4 regions of the Neorhizobium sp. CSC1952 genome follow, and region 2 is predicted to be linked to each of the others. Evidence: predicted binding sites of a transcription regulator. Region 2 holds the regulator's gene; each other region holds the start of a gene.
The links. The regulator LexA, encoded in region 2, represses DNA repair genes until DNA is damaged. The targets are predictions, from matches to a motif close to TGTTCNNNNTGTGTTCNG.
Positions count from the first base shown of each region.

Region 1: a site for LexA is predicted at 2,693-2,710, ahead of recA (recombinase RecA). Genes of this name have one in related genera too.
Region 3: a site for LexA is predicted at 1,754-1,771, ahead of QTA58_RS03790 (energy-coupling factor ABC transporter ATP-binding protein). Genes of this name have one in related genera too.
Region 4: a site for LexA is predicted at 2,670-2,687, ahead of dnaE (DNA polymerase III subunit alpha). Genes of this name have one in related genera too.

Region 1 is NZ_CP128416.1:4,380,715-4,385,638, reverse strand. It holds gene QTA58_RS21200 (PAS domain-containing sensor histidine kinase) at 1-2,524, shown strand, start outside; gene recA (recombinase RecA) at 2,770-3,858, shown strand; gene alaS (alanine--tRNA ligase) at 4,028-4,924, shown strand, end outside.
Region 2 is NZ_CP128416.1:4,512,703-4,517,626, forward strand. It holds gene eno (phosphopyruvate hydratase) at 1-988, opposite strand, end outside; gene kdsA (3-deoxy-8-phosphooctulonate synthase) at 1,107-1,955, opposite strand; gene QTA58_RS21805 (VOC family protein) at 1,960-2,832, opposite strand; gene lexA (transcriptional repressor LexA) at 3,034-3,756, shown strand; gene QTA58_RS21815 (ComEC/Rec2 family competence protein) at 3,737-4,924, opposite strand, start outside.
Region 3 is NZ_CP128416.1:707,919-712,842, reverse strand. It holds gene QTA58_RS03800 (biotin transporter BioY) at 1-387, opposite strand, end outside; gene QTA58_RS03795 (CbiQ family ECF transporter T component) at 418-1,023, opposite strand; gene QTA58_RS03790 (energy-coupling factor ABC transporter ATP-binding protein) at 1,020-1,697, opposite strand; gene QTA58_RS03785 (winged helix-turn-helix domain-containing protein) at 1,808-3,001, shown strand; gene glgB (1,4-alpha-glucan branching protein GlgB) at 3,260-4,924, opposite strand, start outside.
Region 4 is NZ_CP128416.1:102,748-107,671, reverse strand. It holds gene QTA58_RS00605 (lipoprotein-releasing ABC transporter permease subunit) at 1-1,003, shown strand, start outside; gene QTA58_RS00600 (ABC transporter ATP-binding protein) at 1,025-1,708, shown strand; gene QTA58_RS00595 (phosphatase PAP2 family protein) at 1,865-2,578, shown strand; gene dnaE (DNA polymerase III subunit alpha) at 2,915-4,924, shown strand, end outside.

The DNA of each region.
Region 1 (4,924 bases), 130 kb from region 2:
CCTGGCGCTTGTGCTCTGCGGCGTGGCCGCGGGTTTCGTGCTGTTCCAGCACGCGCTCGACAACGAAGTCGTGCTCGGCCTTCTCGGCATCCTCGCGATGGTGGGCATCTTCTTCCTGGTTTCCTCCATCATCGGCTTTGTCGAGGTGATGCCGCAGTCCCGCTCCGACGAGCTGGCGCGCGGCTTTCTCGCCAATCATCCCGACGGCATCCTGATCACCGATCCACGGGGCCGCATTCTTTACGCCAATGCCGCCTACGGCCGCCTGACCGGTGCGACCAGGGCGAGCAACGTGCAGTCCCTCGAAGCGCTGCTGTCGAAGACCCGCGAATCGACCGAGGCGCTCTACCGGCTGACCGCGGCGCTGCGCGAAGGCCGCGAAGGCCACGAGGAGTTCCGGCTTCTGCAGCCGCTCGGCCGTGCGACGGGCAATGGTTCCGGCGCCCACTGGTATCGCCTGAAAGCGCGGCTGCTGGGGCCTGCCGGAAAAGGTCAGCTCGATATCTGGCAGATTACCGACATCACATCGGAACGGGAGGACCAGGAGCGGTTTTTCCGCGAGTTGCAGAACGCCATCGACTATCTCGATCATGCCCCTGCCGGGTTCTTCTCCGCCGGCAAGAAGGGCGAGATCTTCTATCTGAACGCCACGCTGGCCGAGTGGCTCGGCATCGACCTCACCAAATTCGTGCCGCGTTCCACGACGATCGCCGATCTCGTGGCGGGCGAGGGCATGGCGCTCATCCAGTCCGTGCAGGCGGCCCCGGGTCTCGATCGCACCGAAACGCTTGATCTCGATCTGCGCCGCGCCAACGGCCAGAGCCTGCCGGTGCGGCTGGTGCACAGCGTCAGCGCCACCCGTGACGGTGCGCCCGGCGAAAGCCGCACGATCGTGCTGGCGCGGCCGAAGGGCGGCGAGGGCGACCAGTCGGCCTCCGCCATGCGCTTCACCCGCTTCTTCAACAATACGCCGATGGCGATCGCCTCGGTCGACGGCGGCGGAAAAATCCTGCGCATCAACGCGCCGTTCCTGAAACTGTTTGCCGGGGTCGTGTCCCGCGACGAGGTAGAGGCCGGCGCCGATCTCGAGCGCATCGTGCACGAGAATTCCCGCCAGCAGCTGATGCAGGCGCTCGCCGCCGCCAAGGACCGGCAGGGCGACATAGCCCCGATCGATTCGCGTCATCCGGGCGACGAGAACCGTTACGTGCGCTTCTACGTCAATGCCGTCATCGACGAGAGCGACGAGGCTCCGGAAGAGGCGGCGATCGTCTATGCCGTCGAGACGACCGAGCAGAAGGCGCTCGAGACCCAGATGGCGCAGACCCAGAAGCTCAACGCGGTCGGCACGCTGGCAGGCGGCATCGCACACGACTTCAACAACGTGCTGACGGCGATCCTGCTCTCCTCGGATCATCTTCTTTTGCAGGCGCGCCCTTCCGATGCGAGTTTTGCCGATCTGATGGAGATCAAGCGCAACGCCAATCGCGCGGCGGTGCTGGTGCGTCAGCTTCTCGCCTTCTCGCGCAAGCAGACCATGCGTCCGGCGGTATTGAACCTCACCGATGTCGTGGGCGACCTGCGCATGCTGGTCGACCGGCTGATCTCCGGCACGAACGTGAAGCTGGAAGTGGATTACGGCCGCGACCTCTGGCCCGTCCGCACCGACCTTTCGCAATTCGAGCAGGTGCTGATCAACCTTTGCGTCAACGCGCGCGATGCCATGCCCCAGGGCGGCACGATCCTCATCAAGACCCGCAATGTCTCGGCCGGCGAAGCGGCCGGTTTCCATCAGGCGGACCTGCCGGCCGAGGATTTCGTCATGGTGGAGGTTTCCGACACCGGCACGGGCATTTCGTCCGAAATCATGGACAAGATCTTCGAGCCCTTCTTCACGACGAAGGAAGTGGGCAAGGGGACGGGCCTCGGCCTTTCCATGGTCTATGGCATCGTCAAGCAGTCTGGGGGCTATATCTATCCGGAATCGGAAGTCGGCCGCGGAACGAGCTTCCGCATCTTCCTGCCGCGTCATGTTCAGGAAACGCCGGCGGTGGTGCAGGAGGCCGCTCCCGCGGCCGGTTCTTCGACCGAACAGGCCGCCCCGCCGCCGGTCGTTTCCCCGCCGCCCGCCGAAGACCTCGATCTGACCGGCAAATCGGCGGTCGTTCTGCTGGTGGAAGACGAGGAGGCGGTCCGGCGCGGCGGCAAGCGCATGCTGGAAACGCGAGGCTATACGGTACATGAGGCGGGTTCGGGCACCGAAGCCCTGGAGATCATGGAGGAGCTTGAAGGCAAGGTCGACATTGTCGTTTCCGATGTCGTCATGCCTGAGATGGACGGACCGACGCTGCTCACCGAGCTGCGGAAATCCTATCCGGATCTGAAATTCATCTTCGTCTCGGGCTATGCGGAGGATGCTTTTGCCCGCAACCTGCCGGCCGACGCCAAGTTCGGCTTCCTGCCGAAGCCGTTCTCGCTGAAGCAGCTCGCCGTGGCCGTCCGCGAGATGCTCGATTCGGACTGAGGGCCGCGCGTTTCGCCGGATTTCCCATGCCGCTGCGATTCGTCTCGGAATTGCCGCCAAGCGTTGTTTTCCTTAGCGGATTTTCCACATGCGGCAGAGCGTGAACATCACCGGAACGAAATCGGAATAATTATTTTAAGTCAATCTGTTGGTCAGGCATTGTCAAATGAGAACAAACAGGGTACATCACCTTTATCGGCTGCTTCATTGCTTGCGCGGCGGCAATAACCTAAAGGTGGGATCACATGGCACAGAATAGTTTGCGGCTCGTAGAGGATAAAGCGGTGGACAAGAGCAAGGCGCTGGAAGCGGCACTGTCGCAGATCGAACGATCCTTTGGAAAAGGATCGATCATGAAGCTCGGCTCGAACGAGAATATCGTCGAGATCGAGACGGTCCCCACGGGTTCTCTCAGCCTCGATATCGCGCTCGGCATCGGCGGCCTTCCGAAGGGGCGCATCGTTGAGATCTACGGTCCGGAAAGCTCGGGCAAGACGACGCTCGCGCTGCAGACGATTGCCGAATCCCAGAAGAGGGGAGGCATCTGCGCCTTCGTCGACGCCGAACATGCGCTCGATCCGGTCTACGCCCGCAAGCTCGGCGTCGACCTCCAGAACCTTCTGATTTCCCAGCCGGATACCGGCGAGCAGGCGCTTGAGATCACCGATACGCTGGTCCGCTCCGGCGCGATCGACGTGCTGGTCGTCGACTCGGTCGCGGCGCTGACGCCGCGCGCCGAAATCGAAGGCGAGATGGGCGACAATCTGCCGGGCATGCAGGCCCGCCTGATGAGCCAGGCACTGCGCAAGCTGACTGCCTCCATCTCGCGCTCCAACTGCATGGTCATCTTCATCAACCAGATCCGCATGAAGATCGGCGTCATGTTCGGTTCGCCGGAAACCACGACGGGCGGCAACGCGCTGAAGTTTTATGCCTCGGTCCGCCTCGACATCCGCCGCATCGGCCAGGTCAAGGAGCGCGAGGAGGTGGTCGGCAACCAGACCCGCGTCAAGGTCGTCAAGAACAAGATGGCTCCTCCCTTCAAGCAGGTCGAATTCGACATCATGTATGGCGAGGGCGTCTCCAAGACCGGCGAATTGATCGATCTCGGCGTCAAGGCGGGTATCGTCGAAAAGTCCGGCGCCTGGTTCTCCTATAACAGCCAGCGCCTTGGCCAGGGCCGCGAAAACGCAAAGCTCTTCCTGCGCGACAATCCGGAGCTCGCCCGCGAGATCGAAATGTCGCTTCGCCAGAATGCCGGCCTCATCGCCGACCGCTTCCTGCAGAACGGCGGTCCGGACGCCGACGACGGCGACGCGGCTGCCGAAATGTAATCGGTTCCGCCGCACTCGGAGCTTCTCCGGCCGCTTGCTTTTCGAGCCGGCTGCCCATCGAAAGATGAGCGGCCGGTTTCTCGTTCGTCTGGACAGCCGGGAGCGCGGGCGATACAAGCCTTTGGTTTTCGAATAACAGGACCGCATCCGGCGGTAAAAAGGGCGTAGCATGAGCGGCGTGAATGAAATCCGGTCGACCTTTCTCGACTATTTCCGAAAGAACGGACACGAGGTCGTGGCCTCCAGTCCGCTGGTGCCGCGCAACGACCCGACGCTGATGTTCACCAATGCCGGCATGGTGCAGTTCAAGAACGTCTTCACGGGTCTGGAGAGCCGCTCCTATTCGACTGCGACGACCTCGCAGAAATGCGTTCGCGCCGGCGGCAAGCACAACGATCTCGACAATGTCGGCTATACGGCCCGCCATCTCACCTTCTTCGAGATGCTCGGCAATTTCTCGTTCGGAGATTATTTCAAGGAACGGGCAATCGAACTGGCCTGGAAACTGGTGACCGAAGGTTTCGATCTTCCCAAGCACCGGCTGCTGGTGACGGTCTATTCCGAGGATGAAGAAGCGGCCGTGCTCTGGAAGAAGATTGCCGGTTTCTCCGACGACAAGATCATCCGCATTCCGACCTCCGACAATTTCTGGCAAATGGGCGATACCGGCCCTTGCGGCCCCTGTTCGGAAATCTTCATAGACCAGGGCGAGAACGTCTGGGGCGGTCCGCCCGGCTCGCCGGAAGAGGATGGCGACCGTTTCCTCGAATTCTGGAACCTCGTTTTCATGCAGTTCGACCAGACGGCGCCGGGTGAGCGTATGCTCCTGCCGCGCCCGTCGATCGACACGGGCATGGGCCTCGAGCGCATGGCCTGCATTCTTCAGGGTGTCCAGAGCGTGTTCGATACCGACCTGTTCCGCACGCTGACCGGGACCATCGAGGATGTCATGGGCGTCAAGGCGGAAGGCAGCGCCAGCCATCGCGTCATTGCCGATCATCTGCGCTCCTCGGCTTTCCTGATCGCCGATGGCGTTCTGCCGTCGAACGAAGGGCGTGGCTATGTT
Region 2 (4,924 bases):
CGACGCCCATCCTGATGCCGTCGCGCAGGCGGGCCGAATTGGTGACGAAGAGATCGTCGCCGACGAGCTGAACCTTGGAGCCGATCTTGTCGGTCAGGAGCTTCCAGCCGTCCCAGTCGTCTTCCGCCATGCCGTCTTCGATCGAGATGATCGGATATTTGGCGACGAGCTCGGCCAGGTATTCGGCCATGGCGCCCGATTCCAGCGTACGGCCTTCGCCTTCCATCTCGTACTTGCCGTTCTTGAAGAACTCGGTGGAGGCGCAATCGAGGCCGAGATAGATGTCCTCGCCCGGACGGTAACCGGCCTTCTCGATGGACTTCATGATGAAATCGAGCGCTTCGGGCGCGCTCTTCAGGTTGGGTGCGAAACCGCCTTCGTCGCCGACATTGGTGTTGTGGCCGCCGGCATGCAGCTCCTTCTTCAGCGTGTGGAAGATTTCCGAACCCATGCGCACCGCATCGCGCAGCGTCTCGGCGCCGACCGGCATGATCATGAATTCCTGGAAGTCGATCGGGTTGTCGGCATGGGCGCCGCCGTTGATGATGTTCATCATCGGGACCGGCAGGAGATGAGCGCCCGCGCCGCCGACATAACGGTAAAGCGGCAGGCCGGCGGATTCGGCGGCAGCCTTGGCGACGGCGAGCGAGACGCCGAGGATGGCGTTGGCGCCGAGGCGCGACTTGTTCGGCGTGCCGTCGAGCGCGATCATCGTCCGGTCGACATGGATCTGGCTTTCGGCATCGAAGCCGCCGATCGCATCGAAGATTTCCGTGTTGACGGCCTCGACGGCCTTTTCGACGCCCTTGCCGAGATAGCGCTTGCCGCCGTCGCGCAATTCGACCGCCTCATGCGCGCCGGTCGACGCGCCCGACGGAACGGCCGCGCGGCCCATGGAACCGTCTTCGAGGTAGACATCCACTTCGACGGTGGGGTTACCGCGGCTGTCGAGGATTTCGCGGGCGATGATATCGGTGATGGCGGTCAAAAGACTCTCCCTGGCTTGAACGTCGGGTCTATGTGGTTCGGGGTCACTGAAAATGTCTCATAGTCAATGACACGAAAATTACAATGCGGCCGCTTTTCGCGCTTTTTCAGGCGGCGTGTCAGGGCGCCTTGGCGACAGCATCCAGCGCGAGCAGCTTTTCGAGCAGCCGCGGCATGTCCTTCAGATGCACCATGTTCGGACCGTCGGACGGCGCGTTGTCCGGGTCCTCATGCGTCTCGATGAAGACGCCCGCGACGCCGACTGCGACGGCTGCCCGCGCCAGGGTCTCGACGAACTCCCGCTGCCCGCCGGACGAAGCGCCCTGCCCGCCCGGCTGCTGCACGGAATGGGTGGCATCGAAGATGACCGGCGCGCCCAGCGCCGCCATGATCGGCAGCGAGCGCATGTCGGAGACCAGCGTATTGTAGCCGAAGGAAGCGCCGCGCTCGCACAGCAGCACGTTCGGGTTGCCGCTCTGGGTGAACTTGGCGAGCACGTTCTTCATGTCCCACGGCGCCAGGAACTGGCCCTTCTTGACGTTGATGACACGGCCGGTCTTGGCGGCGGCGACCAGCAGGTCCGTCTGGCGGGAGAGGAAGGCCGGAATCTGCAGGATATCGACCGTCTTCGCGACGATCGCGCATTGCTCTTCAGTATGGATGTCGGTCAGAACCGGAAAGCCGAACTCCTTCTTCAGGTCGGCGAAAATCTCCATGGCGCTTTCGAGCCCGATGCCGCGCTTGCCGGAAATCGAGGTGCGGTTCGCCTTGTCGAAGGACGATTTGTAGACGAGCCTGATGCCGAGCCTGCCGCAGAGTTCCTTCAGCGCGCCCGCCATCATGAAGGCATGGTCGCGGCTTTCCATCTGGCAGGGACCGGCGATCAGCGACAGGCGCGCATCCTGCGCAAACAGCACCCTGCCCTCCCCTTCGCCGAGGGAAACACGCGGATTGGGGGACACTTCCATGACACTATTCCTCGAAACCGAACATGGCGCCCTGGCCGGGCGCCGCCTGCACCAGGACACGGCCTTCCCGGCGGACGAATGCCACGTCATTAGCAGCAAGGATGATCTCTGTCACGGCAAGATCGGCCGTCTTGAAGATGACCGCGCGGCCCCGGAGCCCCCCGGCATCCGGGATCGGCGCGAGCGCGAATTCCGCTTCGATATCCTGATCCCGCGCGATCCGGATGCGGGCATTGGCGGCGGCAAGCCTGACGAAGTGCGGCTCGATCTCCGCTTCCGTCATCAGCACCTGCTCCATCAGCGGAGCGAACTCGCCGGGCGCCGGGGCGGAAAGAACGATCTCGCTCAAACCCGTGACCACATTGGCGTGGCGCTCCAGTTCGCCGCGATCGGCCGGCAGCGGATTGACGCGCTGACAGGAGAAGAGGAAGAAATCCGGCGCCCGCTCATCGCCCGCAAAGGCCAGCCGGAAGCTTGCCTCGGTCTTAGAACCGTCCGGCATCTTCACGCCGCGGGAAAACTCCAGGATATCGCCCGCCGAAACGCCCCTGAGCTTGAAGCGCTCATGATCGGCAGCGGCATCGACCGTGGCGACCACGAGCGCGGAAAGGCCCTGGCTCATCTTCGCCTTGCGGAAGGCAAGGTCGCGCGCGGTGAAGACATTGCCGCGCTTGGCCGCCGCAGACGCATGACGCCGGTTGGCGATCGCCAGCGGCTCCAGATAGGTGCCGTCCGGGAGGAACACGCAGGCATTGGCCGTGCCGAACGGGTGGAACGCGTCGGGCGCCACGGTAAACCCAAGTTCGGACAGCCGCGAGCGCGCGAGCGCAAGCTCCGCGGCCGGCAGAACGAGATGATCGATCGGTCTTGCATTCACGCGATGGCCCCCAGGATCCAGTACCGCAAAATTACATTGGCAGCGGACGGGTTCCGCGCAAGTGGAGATGAGAGAGATATGTGGCGCGCTTCCATGAAGAAAAAATCACCATACTTCACTAAAATTTAGGGACTTGCGGAACACATATGGAACATATAGTGTCCGTTCTGGATTTGTTTCCGACTCTCAGGGTGCCAAAACATGCTCACGCGCAAACAGCAGGAATTGCTTCTGTTCATTCACGAACGCATGAAGGAATCCGGCGTGCCGCCTTCCTTCGACGAGATGAAGGATGCGCTCGACCTCGCATCGAAGTCCGGCATCCACCGGCTGATCACGGCACTCGAGGAGCGCGGCTTCATCCGCCGCCTGCCGAACCGGGCGCGGGCGCTGGAAGTCATCAAGCTGCCGGAAGCCTATCAGCCGAGCCTGCAGCCGCGGCGCGGCTTCTCGCCGAGCGTCATCGAAGGCAGCCTCGGCAAGCCGCAGCCTGTCGCCGCACTCCCTGCGAAGCCCGCGGCGAACGACGATGCGTCCAATGCCACCACGGTTCCCGTCATGGGCCGCATCGCGGCGGGCGTGCCGATCTCGGCGATCCAGAACAACACGCACGACATCGCCGTGCCGGTCGAAATGCTCGGTTCCGGCGAACATTACGCGCTTGAGGTCAAGGGCGATTCGATGATCGAGGCCGGCATTCTCGACGGCGACACCGTGATCATCCGCAACAGCAATACGGCCAATCCCGGCGATATCGTCGTGGCTCTCGTGGACGACGAGGAAGCGACGCTGAAGCGCTTCCGCCGCCGCGGCGCCTCGATCGCGCTCGAAGCCGCAAACCCGGCTTACGAAACCCGCATTTTCGGCCCCGACCGGGTGAAGATCCAGGGCAAGCTCGTCGGCCTCATCCGCCGCTATCACTGATCAGCGGCCGGAGCGCTTCCGGCAGCATCGGGTTGAATGTCCTGTTCCGCCAGTCGTAATTGCGGTGTCGGGTCCACGGGCGGTCCTGGCCGGCCATGGCAGTGTGGATCCGCCATTGGCGGATGTCTGTGGCGCCGTTGAGAAATATTTCAATGGCGCCGGTCTTGCGCAGCGTATCGCCGTTGATCATCAGCGCGCCGGAGCGGCAGCGGTCGAAACGGGCACGCGGCGCGATGACGAAATTGGCGGCGTCGCAGGCCGCACCCGCATAACGGCCGTCCTCCACGGCAGCGACGATGACGCCTTCGGCGGTCCTCGCGGCGCACCAGGCGCGGGGCGTGCAGATGAAACGGCCGGCGGGGGCCTGCCTGATGCCGGCTCGGGCAGCTTCGGTCTCCTCCGCGGTCAGATCACGGCGTTCATTTGCGCCGGCACCTGCGGATTTCGGTCCGGGCGATTTCGTATCGGGGGGCCTGTCCCTCGGCGGCGACATTTCCGGTTTCACGGGATCGCCGATGAGCAGCGCGCGCTTCCACTGACCGTAGACGAAATCCGGCGGGCGGCTGCGGTTCGTCGCAACGCCCTCCCCGCCCGGCAAAGCGACCATTGTTCCATCCTCCGAGACCAGCAGATCGGCCAAGGGTTTCGAGCGCTCTTGCCAGGAGAGCAGCAAGGCCGCGGCAAGGAACGGAATACCGAGAAGCCGGAGCCTGGTTCGCAAGAGTGTCAGCAGCAGGAAGCCCGCGGTCGCCACGGTCAGGAACCAGGCATGCTGGCGGCCGATACCGACATCGCCGCCCCAGGCCGCCACGTGCCTGGCGATGGCGATCACCGCCTCCAGACCGAGCCCCATGAGTTTCAGGAAGGGTGCATCGAGCCCGAAGGGCATCAGCAGCATGCCGATCAGACCCGCCGGCATGACCACGAAGGAGATGACCGGCATGGCGGCAAGATTGGCCGCCAGCCCGTAGGTCGTCAGGCGATGAAAGTGCTCGACGGAAAAGATCGCCGTGGAGATGCCGCCGATCAGCGAGGTCACGAAGATTCCGGCGACGAAATTCCATGAGGCCAGGACGGGGGTCACCACGGGGTAACGGAACGGCAGCGGTTCGGGATCGCGCTTTTCCGCCCGGTGCTTCCAGAGCGCGTAGCCTGCCACCAGGGCTGC
Region 3 (4,924 bases), 1.1 Mb from region 2:
GACGCCGCCCGCGAGCGCGGCCAGGAAGAAGCCGGCGATCTGGACGATGCTGCTCTGCGAGCGGTCCACGAAGCGTTCCGAAAGATAGCCGGTAACGTAGGCTGCGAAGAGCCAGCCGACCAGATAGCCTGCGGTCGGCGAGACGAAGGTGGCAAGCCCGCCGCGTCCGCCGGACAGCACCGGCAGGCCGATCGCGACGAGCAACAGGACGAGAAGCACGGCAAAGCCGCCGCGCTTTGCTCCCAGGATGACGCCAGCCAGCATGACGCCCAGCGATTGCGCGGTGATCGGCACGGGAATGAAGCCGAGCATGATCGGCGGCACCAGGCCGAGCGCCACGATGATGGCGGCAAACAGGGCGGCCAGAACGAGATCCCGGGTGGACATAATGCAGGATTCCTTAATGCTGACAATGAATCACTTTTGCGCCCGAATGCCCCTGGCGTCAATGGCGGCGGCAATCTCGTCGGCGTTTCGCAACGTCAGGATGATCAAGGGAACCGCGAGCGTCAATGGCCGGGGCTTCAACCCTCGCGCGTGGTGGGCGTCCCGGATGGCCTGGTAGCGGGTCAGGACTTCCGGCACGAAGCGCACCACGAGGCCGATCGAAAGTCCGAGGTCAGCGGCTCGAACGAGGCCGATGCGTTCCAGCGGCCGGGCCGCCAAAGTTATTTCGTCGATGAAATCGCCGGTGCTCGTGGTGGCCGTCACGGCTGCCGCCAGAAGCGCCAGCGCCGTCAGCCGCAGCAGGACGACGAGTGCCTGGCCGGCACCGTTCAGGGCAAGCGTGAAGATGGCGACGATCGCGATCGTCAGCAGGATCGGCCGCAGCCGCAGCAGGGATTGGCGCCATCCGAGCCGGAGAGAGGCATAGATGCATCCGCCGCAGACGGCGGCGGCGGCGAGAAAGAGAGGCGAATCGATCAGGAAGAGAAGGAAACTCGAAAGCGCCAGCGCCACGAGCTTCACCCTTGGCGAGAGCCGGTGCAGAAAAGTATCGCCCTCGACATAGAGCGTCTTCATGCCGCGATTTCCCGGTATCGGGCGATGACCTCTTGCGGAACGCCGTCGGCGGCTAGCCGCCCTTCGTGGAACAGGAGCACCCGGTCGAAATCCGCGACCAGCGAAAGATCGTGGCTGATGACGATGACATTCTCGCCGAGACCGCGGATCGTCCGCTCGACGAGATCGCGGTTTTTCAGGTCGAGCTGGTTGGTCGGCTCGTCCATGATCAGGATGTTCGGCTCGGTGACGAGCACGGAAGCGAGTGCCGCAAGCTGCAGCTCGCCGCCGGAGAGCTCGTGCGCCCGCCTGTCGGCAAGATGGGCGATGCCGAACCGGGAAAGCACGGCTTCGACTGCCGCCTCCGTCTCCTGCTTCGAAAGCTTCCGGCCCTTGAAGCCCAATGCGATGTCTTCCTTCAGGATCGGCAGGATGATCTGGTTCTGCGGGTTCTGGAAGATGAAGCCGGCCTCGGCGCGCACTTTGTCGCCGTCCTTCGCCGTATCGAAGCCGTTGACCGTGACGCGGCCGGCGGCAGGCACGACGAGGCCGTTGATCATCCGCGCGAATGTCGTCTTGCCGGAGCCGTTGAGGCCGATCACGCCGATCCGGCGCTCACCGAGCGAAAGCGTCAGCGGATGAAGTACGGTGCGCCCCTCGAAACGCGCTTCGGCCTGTTCGAAACGGATGTCCAAACCTGTCCCTCGATGTCTGGAGTGCTCTATAGACCGGAAGACGGGTGAGGGGAATTCGGAACCAAACATGAACATTGAATCCGCCGCGATGGCATTCTACTCTTCCATGCATGGCGATTCTCATTCCGAACGATCAGGCGCGAAAAATCTTCCTCGAACGGCAGCGGCTTTCCGATCCGCCCGGCCGGGCGCTCACCAAGGCCGGTCTCCTGCAACTGATCGACGATCTCGGCTTCGTTCAGGTGGACAGTATCGCGACCGTGGAGCGCGCTCACCACATGATCCTGTTCTCGCGCCACCAGACCTACAAGCGGGAGCATCTGAACGCGCTTCTGGAAAAGGACCGCGAGCTTTTCGAACACTGGACGCATGACGCGTCGATCATTCCGGCGCGTCTTTTCCGCTATTGGAAACACCGCTTCCGCCGCCGCGAGCCGATCATCGCCGAACGCTGGAAGAAATGGCACGGCGAAGGCTTCGACGCCGCCTTCGAGGAGACGTTCCGGCACATAGCGGAGAACGGTGCGATCATGTCGCGCGACATGAAGGTGGAGGACCACAAGTCCGGCGGCTGGTGGAACTGGCATCCGAACAAGACGGCGCTCGAATATTACTGGCACACCGGCAGGCTCGCGATCGCCGGCCGCGTCAACTTCCAGAAGATCTACGACCTGATGGAGCGGGTCATCCCGCCGCGCCACCACGAGCCGGAGGTGAGCCACGAGGAATTCGTCGACTGGGCCTGCCGCAGCGCGCTGAAAAGGCTCGGCTTCGCGACCTCGGGCGAGATCGCCGCCTTCTGGGATCTCGTCACGCCGCAGGAGGCGAAGGACTGGGTGACCGATCATCGCGACGAGCTCATCGAAGTGCTGATCGGCTCCGCCAACGGCGGCAAGCCCCGCCCGTCATTCGCCTTTGTGGGCTTTCCGGAAAACCTCGGCGACATCCCGGAGCCGCCCGCCCGCGTGCGGGTACTGAGCCCCTTCGATCCGCTTCTGCGCAATCGCGATCGCGCGGAACGGCTCTTCGACTTCTTCTACCGCATCGAGGTTTTCGTGCCGGAGCCGAAGCGGCAGTACGGCTACTACGTGTTCCCGCTCCTCGAAGGCGACCGCATGATCGGCCGCATCGATATGAAGGCCGATCGCAAGGCGGATGCGCTGGACGTCAAGCGGCTGTGGCTGGAAAAAGGCGTGCGCCCTTCCGCCGGGCGCCTGGAGAAGCTGGAAGCGGAACTGCTCCGCGTCGCGCGTTTCGCCGGCGTGGACAAGATTACGTATCAAGAGGGATGGCGGGGCGAATAAGCAAGGCTGAAAAAGGCACTGCCCCGCCGCATATGCTGCCGCACCCCCCTCTGCCTTGCCGGGCATCTCCCCTACAAGGGGGGAGATCGGATAGTAGCCAACTCTCACCCTCAACACAGGTTCGAGACTGCAGGAACTAGGCCCGACATCGTTAATGGTGGGGGAAGCCCGTGCGTCTTGCCGATCTCCCCCCTTGTGGGGGAGATGCCTGGCAGGGCAGAGGGGGGTATCGAGGCGGCTTCAGGGCAACCAGAAAATCTACCGCTGCCACCTCAAAAACACCGTCGCCAGCGGCGGCAGCACGAGCGACACGGAAAACGCCTTGCCATGCGCCGGCTGATTTTCCGTCCAGGCTTCGGATTGGCCGAGATTGGACCCGCCGTAGATTTCCGCATCGGTGTTGAGCACCACCTCCCAGCGGCCTTCCGCCGGCACGCCGATGCGATAGCCGTACCGGGGCACCGGCGTCATGTTCGAGACGATCAGAAGCCAGGACGACCGGTCCGCGGATGTGCGCAGCATGCCGTAGACGGAGTTCGCCGCATCGTCCGCGACCACCCATTCGAAACCTTCCGGATGAAGATCGCCGAACTGCAGCGCCGGTTCCGCGCGGTAAAGGCTGTTCAGGTCGCCGATCAGCCGCTGCACGCCCGCATGACCCGGCTGGTCGAGCAGGTCCCAGTGGACTGAGCCGTCATGGCTCCACTCGGCACCCTGCGCGATCTCGCCGCCCATGAAGAGCAGCTTCTTGCCGGGATGCCCCCACATGAAGCCGTAATAGGCGCGCAGATTGGCGAGCTTCTGCCAATGGTCCCCGGGCATCTTGCCGAAAAGGGAGCCTTTGCCGTGCACCACCTCGTCATGGGAGAGCGGCAGCATGAAACGTTCGGTATAGGCATAGATCATGCCGAAGGTCATCGCGTGATGGTGGTACTTCCGGTAGACGGGGTCGTCCTGCATGTAATGCAGCGTGTCGTGCATCCAGCCCATGTTCCATTTGAAATCGAAGCCGAGGCCGCCGTCTTCCGGCTTTTTCGTCACGTTCGGCCAGGCGGTCGATTCCTCCGCTGCGGTGAAGGCATGCGGGCAGCGCGTGTGGATGATGCTGTTCAGATGCTTGAAGAATTCCACCGCTTCGAGGTTCTCGCGCCCGCCATACCGGTTGGGAATCCATTCGCCCTCGTTGCGGCTGTAGTCGCGGTAGAGCATCGAGGCGACGGCATCGACGCGCAGGCCGTCCACGTGGAAATGCTCCAGCCATTCCAGCGCCGAGGCGATCAGGAAGCCCTTCACCTCGTTGCGGCCGAGATTGTAGATCAGCGTGTTCCAGTCCTTGTGGAAGCCCTCGCGGGGGTCCTCGTGCTCGTAGAGGGCCGTGCCGTCGAAGCGGGCCAGCCCCCAGACGTCGGTCGGGAAATGCGCAGGCACCCAGTCGAGGATCACGCCGAGGCCGGCCTGATGGCAGCGGTCGACGAAATAGGCGAAATCCTCCGGCGTGCCGTAGCGGCCGGTCGGCGCGAAAAGGCCGAGCGGCTGATAGCCCCAGGAGCCGCCGAAGGGGTGTTCCATGATCGGCAGCATCTCGATATGGGTGAAGCCGAGGTTCTGCGCATAGGGGATGAGCCTCTGGCTGAGCTCCACCCAGTCGAGCGAACGGTTGCCTTCCTCGCTGATCCGAAGCCAGGAGCCGAGATGGACTTCGTAGACGGAGACCGCGCCTTCGCCGGATCGGTTGGCGCGCTGCTTGCGCATCCAGTCCTCGTCGCTCCAGCGGAAGGGTTTCGAGGAGGCGACGATCGAGGCGGTGGAGGGCGCCGCTTCGCTGGCGCGCGCCACCGGATCGGCCTTTTGCGGCAGAAGATTGCCGTTCCCGTCGAGAAGCTCGAACTTGTAGCGCTCGCCGTGGGTGAGGCGGGGGATGAA
Region 4 (4,924 bases), 500 kb from region 2:
GCAGAAATTCGCCGCCGTGCCGGGCGTCAAGATGGCGCTGCCGCTGGTGGAAGGCCAGACGCTCGCTTCGGGTCGCGGCGGTGCAGGCTCCGGCGCGCTGGTGCGCGGTGTGCGTCCGGAGGATATCGAAAAGCTCACCGAGGTGGCCGGCAACGTTAAGTCGGGCGATCTGGTCGGCTTCGCCTCGGGGGAGGGCGTGCTGGTCGGCTCGCGGCTCGCGGCGCAGCTCGGATTGGGCGCCGGAGACCAGATCACGCTGATCTCGCCGGAAGGCGACGTGACGCCCATGGGCGTCAATCCCCGCGTCAAGTCCTATACGATCTCCGGCATATTCGAGATCGGCATGTCGGAATATGACGCGACGATCATCTACATGCCGCTGGAGGAATCGCAGCTCTATTTCAATGCCGACGGCATCGTGCAGTCGATCGAACTCTTCATCGACAATCCCGACAATGTCGACGGCATCCGGCCGCTGGTCGAAGCTGCCGCCGGCCGGCAGATCTTCATCACCGACTGGCGCCAGCGCAACCAGACCTTCTTCTCCGCCCTGCAGGTGGAGCGCAACGTGATGTTCATGATCCTGACGCTGATCGTGCTGGTCGCCGCGCTCAACATCATCTCCGGCCTCATCATGCTGGTGAAGGACAAGGGCAGCGATATCGCGATCCTGCGCACCATGGGCGCCGGTTCCGGCGCGATCATGCGCATCTTCTTCATGACCGGGGCTGCGATCGGCATCGTCGGGACCGTCGCCGGCGTGCTTCTGGGCGTCGTCGTCTGCCTCAATATCGAATCGATCCGCCAGTTCTTCTCCTGGCTTTCGGGCACGGTTCTCTTCGATCCGGAGCTCTATTTCCTGAGCCAGCTGCCGGCCGAGATGAGCTTCCGCGAGACGCTGTCGGTGGTCATCATGGCGCTGGCGCTCTCCTTCATGGCCACCATCTTCCCCGCATGGCGGGCCTCCAAGCTGGACCCTGTCCAGGCCCTCCGCTACGAATAGAGAATAGGATCCGCATCCTTCATGGCACGCAAACCCGTCTTGCAGCTCTCGGGCGTCGAACGTCACTACGGCCAGGGCGAGACCATGCTTTCGATCCTGAAGGGCGCCGATTTCGAGCTCAACAGCGGCGAGATCGTCGCGCTGGTGGCTCCCTCCGGCACGGGCAAATCGACGCTGCTGCATCTTGCCGGCCTGCTCGAGCATCCGGACGGCGGCGAGGTCTTCGTCGGCGGTCAGCCCTGCAACGGTCTCCCGGACAACGAGCGCACCGCGATCCGCCGTTCCGAGATCGGTTTCGTCTACCAGTTCCACCATCTTCTCCCGGAATTCTCGGCGCTCGAGAACATCATGATGCCGCAGCTGATCTCCGGGCTTTCGAAGGCTGAGGCGAAGGAGCGGGCGGCCCAGCTTCTCGACTACATGCGCATCGGCCACCGCGCCGACCACCGCCCGGCCGAGCTTTCCGGTGGCGAGCAGCAGCGCGTGGCGATCGCCCGCGCAGTCGCCAATGCGCCGCGCGTGCTCCTGGCCGACGAGCCGACCGGCAATCTCGACCCGAAGACGGCATCCTATGTCTTCGACGCACTGGAGGCGCTGGTGCGCCAGTCCGGCCTTGCGGCGCTGATCGCCACCCACAACCACGAGCTCGCCGGGCGTATGGACCGCCGCGTCACGATCGAAGGCGGCAAGGTCGCGGAAATGTAGAGGCTGGCCCGCGCCGGCATGGTCTGACGGCCAAAAAGTCAGGCGTCGCGGTTGATGCGGTGGCCCTTCGGTCCCTATCTGTTGGAAACGGTCGGTCTTTATCGTGTTCCGCGCGGGTCAGACCGGCGGCGTATTCGGCAGAAACGAAAGGACACCATGGCCTTCCACTCCCGCGTCAGACAAAAGATCGTCGAAAGGTTCATGACGTTCGAGCCGATCGGCCTGACGATGTTCGCATTGCTGGCCGGCGGCCTGTTGCTGTTCTTCAGCCTGACCGGCGAGGTTCTGGAAGGGGAGACGCGTGCGTTCGATGAGCGCATCCTGCTTGCCTTGCGCAGCGCCGACGACCTGTCCGCACCGATCGGCCCCTATTGGCTGAACCATGCCATGGGCGATATCACTGCGCTCGGCGGTACGACGGTGCTGTCGTTGATGACGGTATTGGGGACCACCTATCTTCTGCTGGCGCGGCAGAAGGCCATTGCCGCCTTCATGTTCCTGTCGATCCTGGGCGGCTGGCTTGTGAGCAACGCGTTGAAGCTCGGCGTGGCGCGCCCACGGCCGGACATCGTCCCGCATCTGGTGGAAGTCTATGACCTCAGCTTTCCGAGCGGGCATGCGATGCTTTCCGCCGTCACCTACCTCACTCTCGGGGCGCTGCTGTCGCGGGCGCAGCCCTACCGGTCGACACGGATTTTTCTGATCTTCGCGGCCATCTTCCTGACATCGCTCATCGGGCTCAGCCGCGTCTATCTCGGCGTCCACTATCCGACCGACGTGCTCGGAGGCTGGTGCGCCGGGGCGACCTGGGCGCTGGGCTGCTGGATGATCGCAAGGCGCTTCATCTCTGCAAAACCTGCCGGTGAATGAGAGGGCCCGGGCCGGCGCGCCGGCTCGATCTTAACCATAATCGCGATTCCGTGTTTCTTGTTTTGTTCTCTTGTTGACTCTCAAACAAAATGAGAACAAAGTAAAAACATAAAGGAACACGGGAGACGACGATGACTGACATTCTTCGTGACATTGCCGCATTCGCTTCCATCGCCACCTTCGTGGCCAGCCTGTCCATGATCGTCATGGCGATGTGATCCGGTTCTTCGCTCAGGCTCCGTCGTTCGAAAGAGGTTGAGCGAGGAAATCCGAACTGGACTCTCCGTCGGCCACACCGGAAAATAGCCTGATTCATGAGAATGGTAGGGTGCGGATATGGCGGACGCGGCGGACGTAAAATCGGGATCGGAAGAACTCGGGGCAACCCCGCAATTCGTCCACCTGCGCGTTCACTCCGCCTATTCCCTTCTTGAGGGCGCTCTGCCGCTGAAGAAGATCCTGTCGAAGGCGGTCGCGGACCATCAGCCTGCGATCGCGATTACCGATACCAACAATCTTTTCGTCGCGCTGGAATTCGCCCAGAAAGCGATCGGTGACGGGCTGCAGCCGATCATCGGTTGCCAGCTTTCGATCGACATGGAGGACCAGGCGGACGAGCGGCGAAACGGCCAGCAGCAGCTTGCGAAGCTGCCGGCGATCGTCGTGCTCGCTGCGACCGCCGCGGGCTACGAGAGGCTCGTCGACCTCATCAGCCGCGCTTATCTCGGCGGCGAAGGACATGGCGCCGTGCATATCCGCCGCTCCTGGCTGGAAGAGAGCGGTACGGAAGGGCTGATCGCGCTGACAGGCGCATCGAGCGGGCCGGTCGACATGGCTCTGAAGGACGGCAATGCCGCGCTCGCCGAGGCGCGTCTGTTGAAGCTGAGAGAGGCCTTCGGCGACAGGCTGTATGTGGAGCTGCAGCGCCATGGGTCCTATGACCGGCGGCACGAGCAGAAGATGGTGGCGCTGGCCTATGACCATGACCTGCCGCTGGTCGCGACGAACGAGGCCTTCTTTCCGTCGAAGGCGGATTACGACGCCCATGACGCGCTGATGGCGGTCGCCCATAACGCGATCGTCTCGGACGACAACCGCTTTCGCCTGACGCCGGATCATTATCTGAAAAGCCGGAAGGAAATGGCGGCGCTGTTTTCCGACCTGCCGGAGGCGCTGGAGAACACGGTCGAGATCGCCCGGCGCTGCTCCTTCATATTGAATACGCGCAATCCGATCCTGCCGCGCTTCACCGGCGCGACCGGTGATCAGGAGGAGGCTGAACGGGCCGAGGCGGACGAGCTGCGCCGCCAGGCGGTCGAGGGGCTGGAGGATCGCATCGCAACCCTCGGCATGACGCCCGGTTATACGGAACAGGATTATCGGGAACGTCTGGATTACGAGCTCGGCATCATCGAGCGCATGAAGTTCCCCGGCTACTTCCTGATCGTCTCGGACTTCATCAAATGGGCGAAGGTCCATAACATTCCGGTCGGCCCGGGCCGCGGGTCGGGTGCGGGCTCGCTGGTCGCTTACGCGCTGACCATTACCGACGTCGATCCGCTGCGCTTCTCGCTGCTCTTCGAACGCTTCCTCAATCCGGAACGCGTCTCGATGCCGGACTTCGACATCGACTTCTGCCAGGACCGCCGCGAAGAGGTGATCCGCTACGTGCAGCAGAAATACGGCCGCGAACAGGTGGCGCAGATCATCACCTTCGGTTCGCTGCAGGCGCGTGCCGCATTGCGCGACGTCGGCCGCGTGCTCGAGATGCCTTATGGCCAGGTCGACAAGATCTGCAAGCTGGTGCCGAACAACCCGGCCAATCCGACGCCGCTTTCGAAGGCGATCGAAGAGGAACCGAAACTGCAGGAAGAGGCCGAGAAGGAGCCGGTCGTCGCGCGCCTCCTCGACATCGCCCAGAAGATCGAAGGCCTCTACCGCCACGCCTCGACCCACGCCGCCGGCATCGTCATCGGCGACCGGCCGCTGTCGAAGCTCGTGCCGATGTACCGGGACCCGCGTTCGGACATGCCGGTCACCCAGTTCAACATGAAATGGGTGGAGCAGGCCGGCCTTGTGAAGTTCGACTTCCTGGGGCTGAAGACGCTGACGGTGCTGAAGACCGCCGTCGATTTCTGCAGGAAGCGCGGCATCGAGGTCGATCTCGCAAAGATCCCGCTGGATGATCAGAAGACCTACGAAATGCTCTCGCGCGGCGAGACGGTCGGCGTGTTCCAGGTGGAAAGTGCCGGCATGCGCAAGGCGCTGATCGGCATGCGGCCGGACTGCATCGAGGACATCATCGCGCTCGTCGCGCTCTACCGTCCGGGCCCGATGGAGAACATT